DNA from 2 places in the Vampirovibrio chlorellavorus genome. Region 1 is predicted to be linked to the other one. Evidence: riboswitches for the same ligand, from Rfam matches in the RefSeq annotation. Region 1 holds a riboswitch; the other holds the start of a gene.
The links. Region 1 has a riboswitch for thiamine pyrophosphate ahead of thiC (phosphomethylpyrimidine synthase ThiC). Riboswitches for the same ligand answer to the same signal wherever they lie in the genome.
Positions count from the first base shown of each region.

Region 1 (7,824 bases):
GTCCTCCCGGTTGGGTAGGCCCAAATGCTCCTTGGGGGTCACGTAGCACAACATGGCCGTGCCAAACCAACCGATCATGGCCGCCCCAATGCCGCTAGTAATGTGATCGTAACCGGGCGCCACATCCGTGGTCAGTGGCCCCAATGTATAGAAGGGCGCTTCATCACAGTGCTTCAGTTGCTTTTCCATATTCTCCTGAATCATGTGCATGGGCACGTGTCCGGGGCCTTCAATCATGGTCTGCACATCGTGCTTCCAGGCCAGTTGAGTCAGTTCGCCCAAGGTTTCCAGCTCCCCGAATTGGGCGGCGTCGTTGGCATCGGCAATCGATCCCGGACGTAAGCCATCCCCCAGCGAGAAGCTGACATCGTAGGCTTTCATAATCTCGCAAATGTCTTCAAAGTGGGTGTAGAGGAAATTCTCTTGGTGATGGGCCAGACACCATTTTGCCATAATGGAGCCGCCTCGGGAGACGATTCCGGTCATGCGGTTGGCCGTCAGTGGCACGTACTTCAGCAGCACGCCTGCGTGAATGGTGAAGTAATCCACCCCTTGCTCGGCCTGCTCAATCAGGGTATCCCGGAAGATGTCCCAGGTCAGCTCCTCGGCCTTGCCCTCCACTTTTTCCAGGGCCTGATAAATGGGCACTGTGCCGATGGGCACCGGGGCGTTGCGCAAAATATAATCGCGGGTGGCGTGGATGTTGGTTCCGGTGGACAGATCCATGACCGTGTCCGCCCCCCACCGGATGGACCACACCAGCTTTTCCACCTCTTCCTCAATGGAGGAGGACACCGCCGAGTTGCCGATATTGGCGTTGATCTTCACCAGAAAATTGCGACCAATAATGGTGGGTTCCAACTCCGGGTGATTGATGTTGGCCGGAATGATGGCCCGTCCTCGGGCGATTTCCTGCCGTACGAATTCCGGGGTAATCTCCTCGGGAATTTGGGCCCCCAGCGGATTCCCTTTCAGGCGGCTTTTGCGCTCCAGCTCGATGAGTCCTTCTTTTGGGAGGCCTTCTTTAAGGGCCTGATTCCGCAAGTTTTCTCGCAAGGCCACAAATTCCATTTCCGGGGTAATAATCCCTTGGCGGGCATAGTGCATCTGGCTGACGTTGTGGCCGCTTTTGGCCCGACGCGGTTGTCGTTGCAAGCTGGGTACGCTCAGCAGGCTTTTACCCCCGTAATTTAGAATTTGGCGTTCGGTCAGTTCCGTATCGTTACGTTTTTCAATCCAGTGGGTGCGAATGGGAGCCAGCCCCCGGCTGACGTCAATGGCCACATCCGGGTCAGTGTATGGGCCGGAGGTATCGTACAGGGCCACCGGCGGATTTTCACTCAGCTGATCGCTATTGAACACCTTGGAAGGGGACAGGCTCACTTCCCGGTAAGGCACCCGAATGTCCGGGTGAATTTGTCCTGCCAGATATTTCTTTTGGGAGTTGGGGAAGGGGGCGGTGGTGACGCCCGCTTGGCTGCCCGTGGGCAAGGGATTTGGATGGGTGACGGGTGTGGTTAAACTCATGATGTTTCTCTCTCTTTCCTGTTTGAACGGTTAATAACCCCTTGAATAGAACTTGAATAAAATGGAAGGCACGCAAACAGATCCGGCCAGTGGACGCTGATAAACAGCAGCGGGCATATGCCAAAAGATGCTACTCACCACTATGTCGTTACTCACTTTAAGCGTGGATGGCTTTGGCTGCCAGCTATAAAGATGAAACATTCTACTTCCCTCCGCTGGCATTACCCAGATCAGGTTAAGCGGGTTTCATCGAATTAGCGATGATCTCAGTCGGCCCGAAAGCCAACACCCCGATAGATGATATGAATTGTCGGTTCGCAAATTTAACTTGCGATTAAGGTCATCATACGAGAACTTGCATGACTTGGCAAATGGTATCCTGCGATTGAGCTGCTGGCCTGCCGTTCCCTAACGGTCGGTAAGCCTGGTAGCCGTTTTGAGAAAATTTTACAGGCGACTGTAGGTGATTGCTTCATAGCGGCATCGGTTGCTGATTCGACGATGGCCGCTTGCTTTACTCCGCTTTACCCGAGGGCCGGGGCTGGCATACAATGAGAGTCAGCTTAATGCACATTATCAACCGAATTTGATTGGATTTCCTCCACATGTCTGCTACTCCCTATCAACAATTGCGTCAGGCCAAACGCGTGGTCATTAAGCTGGGCACGCAGGTGGTCATTGAGCTGGGAGCGGATCAACAGGGCCGCTTTGCCGCCCAGCGTCTGGCTGGGTTGACTGCACAGTGTGCCCAGCTGCTTGCCGAGGGCAAGGAGGTCATTCTGGTTTCCTCCGGGGCGGTGGGCCTGGGGCGGATGGTCTTAAAGCTCTCTGGCAGCCTGACCCTGAACGAAAAGCAAGCCTGTGCCGCCGTGGGGCAAAGCCTGCTGATGGACGCCTATCGGGCCTTATTCGCTGAATCCGGCTTAACCCCGGCGCAAGTGCTGCTAACCGCCATGGATTTCGCCGATCGCAAGCATTATCTTAATTTGCAGCAAACGCTGGAAACCCTGCTCAAGCTGAAGGCCATTCCCATCATCAATGAGAACGACACCACCTCCACCATGGAGTTACAGGAAGAGAGCTATACCAAGGGCTTTGGGGATAATGATATGCTGTCGGCGCTGGTGGCCAGTAAGCTGGACGCCGATTTGCTGGTGATTCTGACCAACGTGGACGGCATTTACACGGACAATCCGCTGACCAACCCCAAGGCCCAGCGCATTGCCCTGATTGAAAATTTTCAGGACGATATGCAGCGCATTGACGCTTCCGGGCAGTCCCTGCTGGGGCGGGGGGGCATGTCCTCCAAGCTGGAAGCAGCCCGTATGGCCTCCCTCAGTGGGGTGCATACCTTCATTACCTCAGGCCTGCAAGCCGGGCCGCTCAGTCCTTTGCTGGATTCGCAAGCGCCGGAGAATGGCACGCTGGTGTTACCGCAGGCCAATCTCAGTGGCAAAAAGCGCTGGATTGGGATGGCTTCTGGTTATCACGGGGCCATTGTGGTCAATGCGGGAGCCCGTAAGGCTTTGGTTGAAAAGCAGGCCAGCCTGTTGCCGGTGGGCATTGTGGCTGTGGCAGGGGATTTCCTGGCCCAGCAGGTGGTGCGCATTCAGGATGAGGCCGGGGCAGAGCTGGGCCGAGGGCTCACGCATTTTTCCTCCGATGAGATTGAGCGCATTAAGGGCTTGCCCAGTGATCAAATTGCCATACGGCTTGGGTTTGATGCCATGGGAAAGGCCTGTGAGCACGAAGAAGTGATTCACCGGGACAATCTGGTTATTTTTGAAGAATATGGCGTTTAAGGAGCGACTGGCATGGTCACCCAATCGATGAACCCCCTGGAAGAGTCTCTGAAGCAGAGCAAGGATGCTTTTCTGGCCATGTCCACCCTGCCCACGGCCCAAAAAAATGAGGCCTTGGCCCAGTTTGCGGCCATTATTGAAGCCAACGTCGATTTTTTGCTGACGGAAAACCGCAAAGATATCGGCCAAGCCGAGCAGGACGGCCTGACCCCCAGCCTGTACCAGCGTCTGAAGCTGGATGCCGGGAAAATCAAGCAGTTGGCCCAAGGACTTCGGGATTTGATCCAGTTGCCCGATCCGGCGGGACAGGTCTTAAGTCAGACTGTGCTGGATGAGGGCTTGGTGCTGGAGAAGCTGACCGTCCCTTTGGGGGTGATCGGCATTATTTTTGAGTCTCGCCCGGACGTCATCCCCCAGATTTTGTCCCTGATATTAAAAAGCGGGAACGCCGTGGTGTTGAAAGGCGGGCGGGAAGCCAGCCGCTCCAACGCCGCTTTTATGCAACTGGTGGATCAGTTGAACGCCCGCTGTCCCTTTTTGCCCGCCCACTGGGCCACCCTGCTGGATAGCCGGGAAGCCGTGCAGGAAATGCTGAATTATCCGCAGTACGTGGATTTGGTCATTCCCCGGGGTTCCAATCAGTTGGTGCAATCCATTATGGCCGCCACCAAAATTCCGGTGCTGGGCCACGCCGATGGGGTTTGTCATTTGTATGTACATGCCAGCGCCAATATCGAGCAGGCTGTCGCTTTGGCCATTGATGCCAAAACCCAGTACCCGGCGGCCTGTAACGCTCTGGAGACCTTGCTGGTGGATGCGGCCATTGCCCAGCAATTCCTGCCGCAATTTGCCCAAGCAGCCAAACAGGCGGGCATTGCTTTGAAGGGCTGTTCTGCCACACAGGCCATTTTGCCTAAGATTGAGCCTGCCACCGAGGCCGACTGGCGGGCTGAGTACGGGGATTTAACCCTGGCCGTTAAAGTGGTGCCTACTCTGGAAGCGGCCATGGCCCATATCAACCAGTACGGCTCGCACCATACGGATGCCATCGTGGCTCAAGATAGTGATGTGTTGGAGCGCTTTTTGAACGGCATCGACTCCGCCTGTGTGTTTGCCAATGCCTCCACCCGCTTTGCCGATGGTTTTCGCTTTGGCTTGGGGGCCGAAATTGGCATTAGCACGGCCAAAACCCATGCCCGTGGCCCGGTGGGTCTGGAAGGGCTGGTGATTTATAAGTACAAACTGCGCGGCCAAGGACAGATTGTGGCCGATTATGTAGGCGAAGCGGCCAAACCCTTCCTGCATCGCCCGTTGTAAAATGCCCGCTGTTAGAAATAAAGAATGATTTTGAGAACAAGCGAAATCAAAAAAGGGCTCCGTCCAACGACAGAGCCCTTTTAGAATTTTGAGTGGAGAGTTTCTCTAGTTGTGCGTCACCGGGGCTTTTCCGGCCCGGTAGGTTTTCACCGTATCCGGGTTGATGGAGACCCAGGTGAAGGCTTTGCCCGGTTCCTCTTCCCGGATTTCGGGAATGCGGGTCACATAAGTGCCGCCGTAGCGTCCCCGAGAGAAGCTGACCATTTTTTCCTTGGCCAGATTTTGCAGGGCCTTGCGAATGGTGTTGCTGCTGACGTCCAGATCCTTGGACAAAACGCCCATGGCCGGGAGCTTGTCGCCCACTTTGTAGGTGGTGCGGATGAGCGTTTTGAGGTGCTGTTCCACTTTTTCGTAGTTGTAGAAGCTGACCTCTTCCGCAGGGACGAAAATGCTGGTATCGATGGGGGCCAGCTTGGCGGCGTCCGGCTTACGTACCACGTAGGTGCCGTAGCGTCCCCGTTTGGAACGTAGAATGCCTTGCTCGGCCAGGCGACGCATGGCGTCGTGCACGGTTTTGATGCTAACCTTGAAGAGATCCGACAACTCCAGGTGAGAGGGCAGTTTGTCGTTGACTTCAAATTTATCGGCAATCAGCGTTTTCAAGTCCCGTTCCAGTTGATCGATGAGGGTTTCGGATTCGATGGCGCAGCGATTTTCGGCTTCAATTTCCGGAATAACCCGCAGGGCCCAGTTGGCTTTATTGCCTCGGTTGCCCAGACTTTTCAGGGTGCCAATGCCGGAGAGGAATTCCAGGGCCAGCCGGGTGGTGTTGGGGGCTGACTGGATGGTTTTGGCGATTTCCCGGGCGGACGGCAGGGTTTGCCCAGGCTGGTAGCCGTTTTCCACGATGAAATGCTTGATGGCCACCACGGCCTGATCGCGCTTGGAGGTTTGCTTGCGCATGCGCTGGCCGGATTTATCGGCATTGCGCACCAAAGTGCCAATGCGTTGCTTGGATTCCACGTGCCCTTCGTCTTCTATGTAGCGAATGGCGTTTTGCACTGTGCCCACGCTGACGCCGAGGTAATTGGCGATTTCCGCCTTTTTGGGCAACAGGTGATTTTCGGTAATGGTGTTGGCCTGCAAAGAGGAGACGATCCAGTTTTTCAACCAGTCGGCGATCAAGGTGTCCTTGGTGGCGCCGGGGGCCTGAAAATCAGGAATCTCGCGGGGAAGCTGGCTGACTTCGATACGCACCAGGGTAGCCTTGCTGACGTTTTCCAGCTCGGTGTAGCTCATGGCTTCATCCAGTCCCATGCCCAGTGCGTTTTCCGGCGATTCCGGGTTGACGTCTACAGCCCCGGGGTGATTGGTGACAGGGTGAATGCTGGTGTTAGATACGACCATAAGTATCTGTGTCCTCCCCTAATGGTGTCAAAACTTTTAATTGATGAAGCCAAAATTGTCCCTGTGAAAGTGTCCACTATGTCCCAAGTTCAATTCTTTTTTATATTAAAACAGCGAGATTTGGTTTGTTGCTAGAGAATATGGTTTCTCTTGCGAAGCGGGTTGTAGCAGTGACTTTGATTCGTGAACCCAGAATCAGATCCGTATGTAAACCCAATGGTCAAAACCATCCTTAGTGTCTTCAAACCGTATAGAAAGAGATGAATTGAGCCGTCGAAGGTGGAACTCTTAAACAATTAAACAGAACGTTAGTGTAATTAAAACCATTTCGGCTTGCAAGCACTTTATGCTAAAAAAACAAAGTCTGCCCAAAAACGGTGTGGCGAAACTATTTTTAACCATAAAAGCATCAAAAAAACATCAGACCACAGAGTGTTTTTTCAGGGACAAGATGCACCCTTCTGCCGGACACAAAACGTGCTGGCAGAGCCTTGCCTGATGGCTGGGGAATGGTTACTCGCCTCGGTACTCCGCAAAGTTATTGCGGGTTTCCACCACCCGAAGCCGAGCCAGTGCCGCCGGGGCCGGGATGTGCGGGGCCAGCTCCTGCCAGAAAGCCCACACGATGTTTTCCGCGGTGGGGATGAGGCCCTGCATGAAGTCCACATCCAGATTCAGGTTTTTATGATCCACCCGATCCAGAATGACCCGTTTCACAATCTGATCCAGTTCATAAATATCCACCACCATGCCCAGTCGAGGATCGGGTTGGCCCTTGACGGTCACTTCCAGCTCGTAGTTGTGCCCATGCCCGTTGGGGTTGTTGCACTGACGGAAAAAACGGGCGTTGTCCTCATCGCTCCAGGTGGGGTTATAAAGCCGGTGGCTTGCCGGGAACTCGTACTTGCGGGTTAAAAACATCCAGTTGGGTTTTGAACTCATGGCAATTGGTCCGTTCCGCCGTAATACTCAACGAATAAGTCATCGCTTTCCAGCACCTTCAGGCCGGTCAGGGTAAAGCCCAGGGCGCTGATCCTGGGAGACAGGCGACTCCAGAGCAGCTGGGACATATTTTCCAGTGTGGTCAGTCGGTTCTGGAAAAAGTCCACCTGCAGATTCAGGTTTTTAAAGTCCAGAGGCTCTACCACTTCTTCCTGCAGGATGATTTTCAGGTCTTTCAGGTTCATGACCATGCCCGTTTCCGCCTGAACCGGCCCCTGCACGCTGACTTCAATCTCGTAGTTGTGCCCGTGGCCCAGCGGGTTGCTGCTGGGGCCAAAGCGTTGCAGATTTTCGGCATCCGACAACTCCGGCAGCCTTAAAAAATGGGCCGCCGAGAATTTGGCCTTGCGGATGACAGTGACGGTGTTGGGTGTGGCGTTCATGACAGGATTATACCCTTTACCGGGCACGATACGGAGTTTTGGAGGGGCTGTTAGTAGCTTTCCTGAAAGAAGTTTTCGGCATGGGTGGCCCAGGCGTTGTGGGCATGAATGCTTTCCAGGGCTTCCACGGACAGGTTAAAGCCGTTCACCCCTTTGTAATCCCGCAGGAACAGGGTGCATTCCCGAATGACGTCTTCCACGAACTTGGGGTTGTCGTAGGCTTTTTCGGTGATGAACTTCTCATCCACCCGCTTGATCAGCGGATATACCGGGCAAGAGGAGGCCGCTTCAAAACCGGCCACCACATCTTCGATCCAGACGACCCGATGCTCGGTGGTGGTATCGATGATGATATCGGCCCGGATTTCAGCCCGCTGGTTGTGGGC
Region 1 covers NZ_QFWH01000003.1:264,426-272,249, forward strand. Annotated here, with positions in the region: gene thiC (phosphomethylpyrimidine synthase ThiC) at 1-1,527, opposite strand, end outside; TPP riboswitch at 1,717-1,830, opposite strand; gene proB (glutamate 5-kinase) at 2,133-3,329, shown strand; gene DF283_RS05765 (glutamate-5-semialdehyde dehydrogenase) at 3,342-4,646, shown strand; gene DF283_RS05770 (GntR family transcriptional regulator) at 4,752-6,053, opposite strand; gene DF283_RS05775 (6-pyruvoyl trahydropterin synthase family protein) at 6,567-6,995, opposite strand; gene DF283_RS05780 (6-pyruvoyl trahydropterin synthase family protein) at 6,992-7,438, opposite strand; gene folE2 (GTP cyclohydrolase FolE2) at 7,489-7,824, opposite strand, start outside.

Region 2 (7,824 bases), on a different contig from region 1:
ATCCGACTTGCACACACTAATTCCTGAAAAAGCCATTCAGCAGGGCATTGTGCTGCCCCAGGGACGTTTGAAAAAATCGGATTGGCGGCAGCAAACGCCATCCTTTCAAGCCCAATTTTCCCAGGATGCGGGCATTTTTTTGCTGACGGACGCGGAAGTGGCAGCGCTCTCTTTCAACGATTTTGAACGGGCTTTGCTGAAGCCCTACTATGGACCCACCGGCTTTTTACCCTTTCAGGGATTTCAACAAAACAAGGCGTTGTACCAACTGATTTACACCGATGCCCCAGCCCGGAAAAAAATAGCCACACATCCTGATCGCTACTCCAATCTCCGGGCCCATCTCGATCGTTTTGCCCCCGTGTTGACCGCCGCCTTCAAGCCCTATGGTTTGCATCGTCCCCGGCAGCCCCACTGGTTTGAAAACCCTTGCAAAACACTCTGCCCCCGGCAAGTGCCCTATCCCGCCTTTGCCGTGGTGGAACACCCTGCTTATGTGTCTGAAGGCTTTTACATCTTGCAACCCGAGAATGCAGGACAAGCGCATTTCTGGACAGCCCTGCTGAACAGCCAGCTGGGCTGGTTCTGGTTGTATCATCAAAAACGCAAAGGGCAGCGGCTGCAAATTGATAAAGACGTCTTGCAGGTGTTTCCCCAGCCGCCCTCCGTTACGGAAGCAGCGATAGAAACGCTGGCAACAATCAGCCAAAAATTGGCCCAGCCTGTATCAGCATTAGAACGCAAAACGCTTTTGAACAGGCTGAATAAACAGGTTTTTCAACTGTATCAATGCAGTCCAGAGGAAGTGGCATGCGTGAGGGCTGCCTATAACGCTATGGGCTTTGCGTGAGAATGGCTTGGGCAGCAGTCGTGCCGGATTGCACACAGGCGTTCAGGGCAATGCCATGGAGATAATTCCCCGCTAAATGCAAGCCTTTGTGCTTTTGCAGTACGGCTTCAATGCCCGCGATGCGTTGCACGTGCCCCAAGTTGTATTGCGGAATAGCGTTGGGGTGATGCTGAATGTGGCTAAACACAGGCTCCAGCGAACCTTTGAGATGGAAGACCGTTTGCAGATCCCGGGTGACTTGCCCCTGAATTTGGGACGCCTTTTGCTTCAGAATTTCAGGATAATGGGCGCCCCCAATAAAGTTACTGAGCAGCACATGCCCTTGAGGCGCTCGCTCCGGGAACAGGCTGCTGGCCCAAATAGCGGCCAATAGCGGGATATTCTCTTTGCGGGGAATCAGGCAGCCAAAGCCATCCAGCACATGGGGTATTTGTTCAACCCGAAAGCCCAAATGGGCCACCGCCAAACTGCTATAGGGAACGTGCCGGAGCAGGCTTGCCGCATCGGGACTTAGGGTGTCCAGTAAGGCGGCGGCCACAAAGGCAGGCACGGCCAGAATAATGTGCTGTGCCTGCAAGATTTCCCCGCCGTTCAGTCTGACTTGATAGGTCGTGGCGTCGGCTTTTTCGATGGCTTGAACCGGGCACCGCAAGCGAATGGCGTGGGCGGGCAGGGCTTGGGCCAAACGGTGGGTGAGGGTTTGTAATCCTCCCGCTACGCTCATGAGTTGCATTTTGGACTTGGGTTGAGTGGGCTCTTTTTTAGGACGATGACGCAAACCCTTAAAAATACTGCCATACTCCTGCTCCCACTGCCACAGCTTGGGGAACACGGCGGGCATGCTCAGGGTATTCACATTGCCAGCATAAATGCCGCTAATAAAGGGATCGACCAGATTCTCCACCACCGCTCGCCCCACCCGGTGCGTTAGAAAACCGGCCACACTCATGTCATCGGCTTGGCATTTCGGCTGAAACGGCTCTTTCAGCAATCGGAGTTTGGCCCAAGGGGACAGCACCGGGGTGGTCAGGACTTGCCACGGTTTTTGGGGCAAAGCGGTCAGTTTGCCATTGAGGTACAAGTAGCGTTTGCTGGCCGATGCCTGGGTCGCCTGAGGTTCCAGACCCAACTCCCGGCACAAGTCCATCAGTTCCTGCGCCGTGCTGGGGAAGGTATTGGGGCCACCCTCAAAGGTGTAGCCCCCCTCGTGGTGGGTTTGAATCCAGCCACCCACCCGGTCGGCCGCTTCCAGCACCATCACCGATCGGTTTTGTTGATGCAGGCGATACGCAGCCGTCAGGCCACTCAGACCCGCCCCAATAATCAGGGTATCCACGGATTGCATGTTAGCCACTGGCCTGCGCTTGAATCAGCTCGGGAAAGGTGGAAAACTCAGCGGCATTCCCCGGCTTGTTCTCCAGCTGATCAATCGTCAACTCGCACAGGGCTTGAATAAAGCTGGCGTTGGTATTGAGCGAGGGGGCCCGGTAGCAATGCTCAATCCCCAACTCGTTGGCCAGGGGAATGTACTCGTGATCAATCTCTACCAGCGTTTCCACGTGATCGGACACAAAGCTGAGGGCCACCATTAAAATATTGTCCCGGTGATTGGCGGCAAAATAGGGCAGCACGCCTTCCGTGGCTGGCCCCAGCCAGGGCATTTTACCCACCTGACTCTGGTAGGCCAATTCCCACGGATTATTGGGGAAAAAGCGGGTGGCAATGGTTTCCGCGCAAGCGTAAATCTGCTCGGGATACGGATCTTTGGTGCGCTTCACGTGCTTCACCGGCAAACTGTGGGCACTGAATAGAATCTGCACCTCGTCCTTGGGACACGTCCACGGGTTGCTATTGAGCCCTTCCTCAATGCACTCCCGCATGGCCTCTAAATACAGGGGATGATCGTGATACGGCGGCACCACTTGCAGTTCAAACCGCACGTTTTTTTGATCCAAAACTCGTTTCAGCTCGTTCAGACTACTGCCAGTGGTGGTGTAGGAGAAATGCGGGTACAGGGGCACTACAATCACCCGCTGAATGCCATCTTTCACCATGGCATCCACCGCTTCTTCCGTAAAAGGGTGCCAGTAGCGCATGGCGATGTACACCGGCAGATCCGGGTAGCCTTTTTCCGCCAGCGCCCGCGAGAGGGCCTCTCCCTGCGCTTCAGTATATTTCAGAATGGGGGAGCTGCCACCCATGATCTCGTAATTTTCCTGAGCCAGTTCTTCCCGCTTGGTGGAAATAAGCCAAGCCAGTGGCTTTTGAAAAATAAAAGACAGGGGCAATTTAATAATATCGGGATCGGCGAACAGGTTGAACAGAAAGTGTTTGACGTTCTCCAGGCTGTCCGGGCCGCCCAGATTGAGAAATAGAATGCCGGTTTTCGGTGAACTCATGTGGAAGCTCCTTGGCAATCAAACGTGAACCATCAAACCGTTTTGGAAAAAGTCGGTTTGTCCCCACTCAGTTGGGGCAAATAAGCATCAAAGGGCATGGCGATGTTGCGGCTGAACAGGCGGCCCAAGGGCGTCACGCTCAAGCCGGTTTCGGTCAGTTCCACCAGACCATCGGCGGCCATGTCCTCCAGCTTGGGGAAGGCATCGGCAAAGTGGGATTGAAAATCCACGCCAAAGCGTTGCTGAATGTCCCTGTAGCTGATTTTTCCGGGACACAAAACGGCCAGGATTACCGCTTGCCGCAAGCGATCTTCAGCGCTCAGTTCATAACCCCGCATGGTGGCGATGCGTCCGGCTTCAATGGCCTCGTAATATTGGGACAATTTGCGCCAGTTCTGGGCGAATTGGCCTTGCAACCCGCTGATGGCGCTGACCCCGAAGCCGTATAAATCGCTGGGCAGGTTGCCGTGCTGCACCGTGTAGCCCATAAAGTTGCGGTGCAGGTTGCCATTTTGCAGGGCCAGACTCAGTTCATCGGTGGGTTTGGCAAAGTGATCCATACCGATGTAGAGGTAACCGGCTTCCGTCAGCAGTTGCTGGGCGGTTTGCAGAATATTGAACTTGGTTTCGCTTTCCGGCAGGGCCGCTTCCGGGATTTGGTTCTGGTGGGGGCTGAGCCACGGCACATGGGCGTAACTATAAAGGGCAATGCGATCCGGGCTGAGTTGAATCACCTCTCGCACGGTTTTTTCAAAACTTTCCACCGATTGATGGGGCAACCCGTAGATTAAATCAAAATTCAGCCCTTCAAAGCCCAGTTGTCGGCAATGCTCGGTGGTGGCTGCGGTCATATCCAGTGGCTGGATTCGATGGATGGCCTCCTGCACCTGCGAGTTAAAATCCTGCACCCCCAGACTGATGCGGTTAAAGCCCAATTCCTTGAGTAATTCAAGCTGCACCGGGGTGGTGACCCGAGGGTCCACCTCAATGGCCACTTCAGCGCCGGGAGCCAACTGGAACAGTTCAGTCTGGAATTTAAACAGGCGGGCCATTTGTTCTTCAGACAAATAGGTGGGTGTACCGCCGCCCCAGTGGAACTGCACCACTGGGCGGCTGCGATCCATCCAGTTGGCAATGGTTTCCATTTCCTTAAACAGGTAACCCAGATATTTTTCAGCCTGATCCCGCTGTTGGGTGATGACCACATTGCAGCCGCAAAACAGGCAGCGGCTTTCGCAAAAGGGCAAATGCACATATAAGGACAACGGATGCGGATTGCTACCGGGCGGCTGGTTGGTGTCCCGAATGGTTTTTTCGTGGGCGACGGCATTATAGCTGTCCTGCCACACCGGGGCCGTCGGATAGCTGGTGTATCGGGGGCCGGAGGTGTTGTATTTCTGCAACAGTGCCTTGGATGCCATGCTTTGCATGCGGAGATCCTTGCGTTTCGTCTTTTAGTTTAAGAGTGAGCGGGTGTCAGGGCGCTTTCTTTCACCAGATCCACCAGCAAGCGCACATTGTCCACCGGGGTGGGCGGCAAAATGCCGTGACCCAAATTAAAGATGTAGCCCTGGTTGCCGCCTTCGGCGATCAGGGATTGCACCAGTGGCTTCAAGACCTCCGGACTGCTGAACAAGGCGATGGGATCCAGATTGCCTTGCAGGGCGAACCGGGAGCCCACAATCTGTCGGGCCTGACTGATGGACGTCAGCGGGTCAATGCTGATCACATCGGGATCGGCTTCGGCCATCAGCGGCAAAATGCCCCGGCTGTTGTTGACGTATAAAATGACCGGCGTCTCATCCCGCTTTAAGTTGCGGATAATCTGCTGATGGTAGGGCAGAATAAAGCGCCGGTAATCGGCTTCGTTCAGAATGCCGCCCCAGGTGTCAAACAGTTGCACGGCCTGGGCGCCCGCCTCAATCTGGGCGTTCAGGTACAAGGTGACCGTTTCGGCCAGTTTGCCCAGCAACCGGTGCAGTACATCCGGCGATTCGTACATCATGCCTTTGATTTTAGCGAAGTGCTTGCTGCCGCCGCCCTCAATCATGTAAGTGGCCAGCGTCCAGGGAGAACCGGCAAAGCCCACCAGGGCCTTATCGGGATGGCTGGCCAGTTCTTGTCGCATGCGCCGAATAATTTCCATGACAAAGCCGGTTTTTTCCACCGGATCAGGAATAATCAGGCGATCCACATCGGCGGCGCTGCGCAAGGGGTTGGGGAACTGGGGGCCGCCATCGCCAAAGACCACTTCCATGCCCATGGCTTCCGGGGGAATTAAAATATCAGAGAAAATGATGGCCGCATCCATACCAAAGGCGTTGATGGGCTGCATGGTCACTTCCACCGCCGCATCCGGCGTTTTGCAGAGTTCCAGAAAGCTCAGTTTTTCCCGCACGGCCCGGTATTCAGGCATATAGCGTCCGGCCTGGCGCATCAGCCAGACTGGGGGGCGGTCCAGCGTTTCTTTACGGCAGGCTTTGATCAAGCGGGGAGTGGGGTTTGGGGAAGTCACGGGGCATTTCCTTTTTGGGGTTGGCCTGTGGGCATCGGATCAGGGGACAATTGGAGGAGGCAATGGCAGATGAGGCATGTGCTACACCTGCTATCATACTCCAAACTTGCCGGAATCAAAAACAAGGCCCCGCTTCAGGCATCAACCCGGAAATGAGAGAGGTCCGAAAATGAAAGGCCCGACATTTTGCAGGCTTGAGATCATAAGAGGCTTGTAGTAAGTTGATGGTTAAAGATATCGGGGTGCTGGCGTCAAGCTGGCTGAGAGCACCGTCTGGTCGGTGAAACCCTTGAACCTGCTCTGGATAATGCCAGCGAAGGAAACGCCATGTCATCACCTGTTTTGTCTCATGTCCCAAAACAGTCGGAGCTTTCACCGGCTCAGGCCCGGTTTGTGTACTGGCTGAATGGCTTGGCCCCGGTGGTCACCAACGTGATCACCCCGCTGGTGGTGTTTTGGAAAATGGGCGGCTCTAGCAAATTGCCCTTGGTGAAGTATAACCAGCAGGTCAACGAGGTGGTGCGCCAGTTTATCAGCGGCACCATTGGCCTGCTCAGTTATTTTGGCGGCGGGGAGCTGACCAAGGAGGCCTTGAACCGGGTTTTCGATAACAATGGACGCACACTGGATGAATCCAGCAAGCAAGTGGCCATGATCGTGGGCGGGGTGGCCATGAGCTTTATCGGCTTTGCCTTTGTGCGCCCTTATGTCAGTACCGAGCTGATTTGTAAATTCCTGAAGCAGGAAAAAGGGCTGGAGCAAAACATTTCCGAGCAAAAGGCCCGCGCCATCCTGAAGGCGGCTTGCCCCAACCCCCAAAGCCTGCAAAAAGGACTCAATCTGCTGGAAGGCACCTTAAAGGAACAGGCCGCTGAACTGGCCGGGGCCAGATCCAGCAACACGGCCATTCGCTGGCTGCAAAACAAGGTGGATCAGCACTTACTGCCCGGCGGCCAGCCAAATCTGAAAAAGACTGCGCTGGTGTCCACGGCGGCCCTGTCCGGGTATTTGGCCCTGCTGACCGGGGCGCTGTGGGGCGTGAACCGTGCCCTGAATCGAAAAAACAAGCCGGAAGCACCGGAAGCACAAGATGCAATGATAGCTCAACGTTTAATGTCCGTTTCTTACCCTATCCCTCAACCGTTGATGGGGGCTTTGCCTTCTTCGTCTGCGTCTGCGGCGCTTTACTTTGCGCAGGGGCGACTAGGCAACGGAGCCTCTCCCCACCGACTTCCCCCGGTGCAGTCCTATGCGCCCGCGTTTCGTCAACCCCCATCCCCGTGGCCTGCCAGTGGCCTGTGAGTGAAGGCAGCTAAACTAGCCCAAGTCCGCCAAGGCCGTGACCGGAGCGTTTTCAGTGTCGTCAGTCTGCGTTTGGGAGTCCTGCCGTTCGGGCAGATTGAGACGACCGGGCTGCCAGGCATAGCCCAGAGCAAAGCCCAACCCGCTGAGGCCAATGCCAATGAGGGTGGAATACGGCCAGCCGGGCAGCCCCAGCACATTGGGCAGGATACCGTTTTGGGTCAGGGCGCTGAGGATGACGGCGCTGATGCCAAAGCCCATGGCCAATACCCCGCTCCACTTGGGCGGATTCTTCAGGTACAACATGCCCACCACCGGCACAAACATGCCGGAGGCGTAAATATCGGCGGAAATCCACAAAATGTGGATGAGATCCTTGAACGCCAGCGCCAGAGCCATGGCCGGAAGCACCATCAACACCGTGGCGATACGACTGACCCGAATTAGCTCTTGGTTGCTGGCTTGGGGACGCAGGAAGCCCTGATAAATGTCCCGGGTGAGGGTCAGGCTACCCACGTTCAGCGAGGAGTCCATGGTGGAGGTGACCGCCGATAAAAAGCCCAGTAAGACCAAAGCGCTGAAAAACGGCACCGGGATTTTCAAGGCCAGATCAATGAGTACCGCGTCGCTTTGGTCGATGATCCGGGTACTCAGCAGGCCGATGATCACGATGATGGAAAACAACAGCACCATCACGCACAAGGCTTGCCATCCGGCTTTAAAGGCCAGCTCCGGGTTTTTGGTGGAGGACATGCGCT
Region 2 covers NZ_QFWH01000001.1:38,697-46,520, forward strand. Annotated here, with positions in the region: gene DF283_RS00160 (Eco57I restriction-modification methylase domain-containing protein) at 1-850, shown strand, start outside; gene hemG (protoporphyrinogen oxidase) at 834-2,195, opposite strand; gene hemH (ferrochelatase) at 2,197-3,249, opposite strand; gene hemN (oxygen-independent coproporphyrinogen III oxidase) at 3,282-4,679, opposite strand; gene hemE (uroporphyrinogen decarboxylase) at 4,709-5,764, opposite strand; TPP riboswitch at 5,993-6,103, shown strand; gene DF283_RS00185 (hypothetical protein) at 6,092-7,066, shown strand; gene DF283_RS00190 (sodium:solute symporter family protein) at 7,082-7,824, opposite strand, start outside.
Region 2: another riboswitch for thiamine pyrophosphate. It lies ahead of DF283_RS00185 (hypothetical protein); the one in region 1 lies ahead of thiC (phosphomethylpyrimidine synthase ThiC).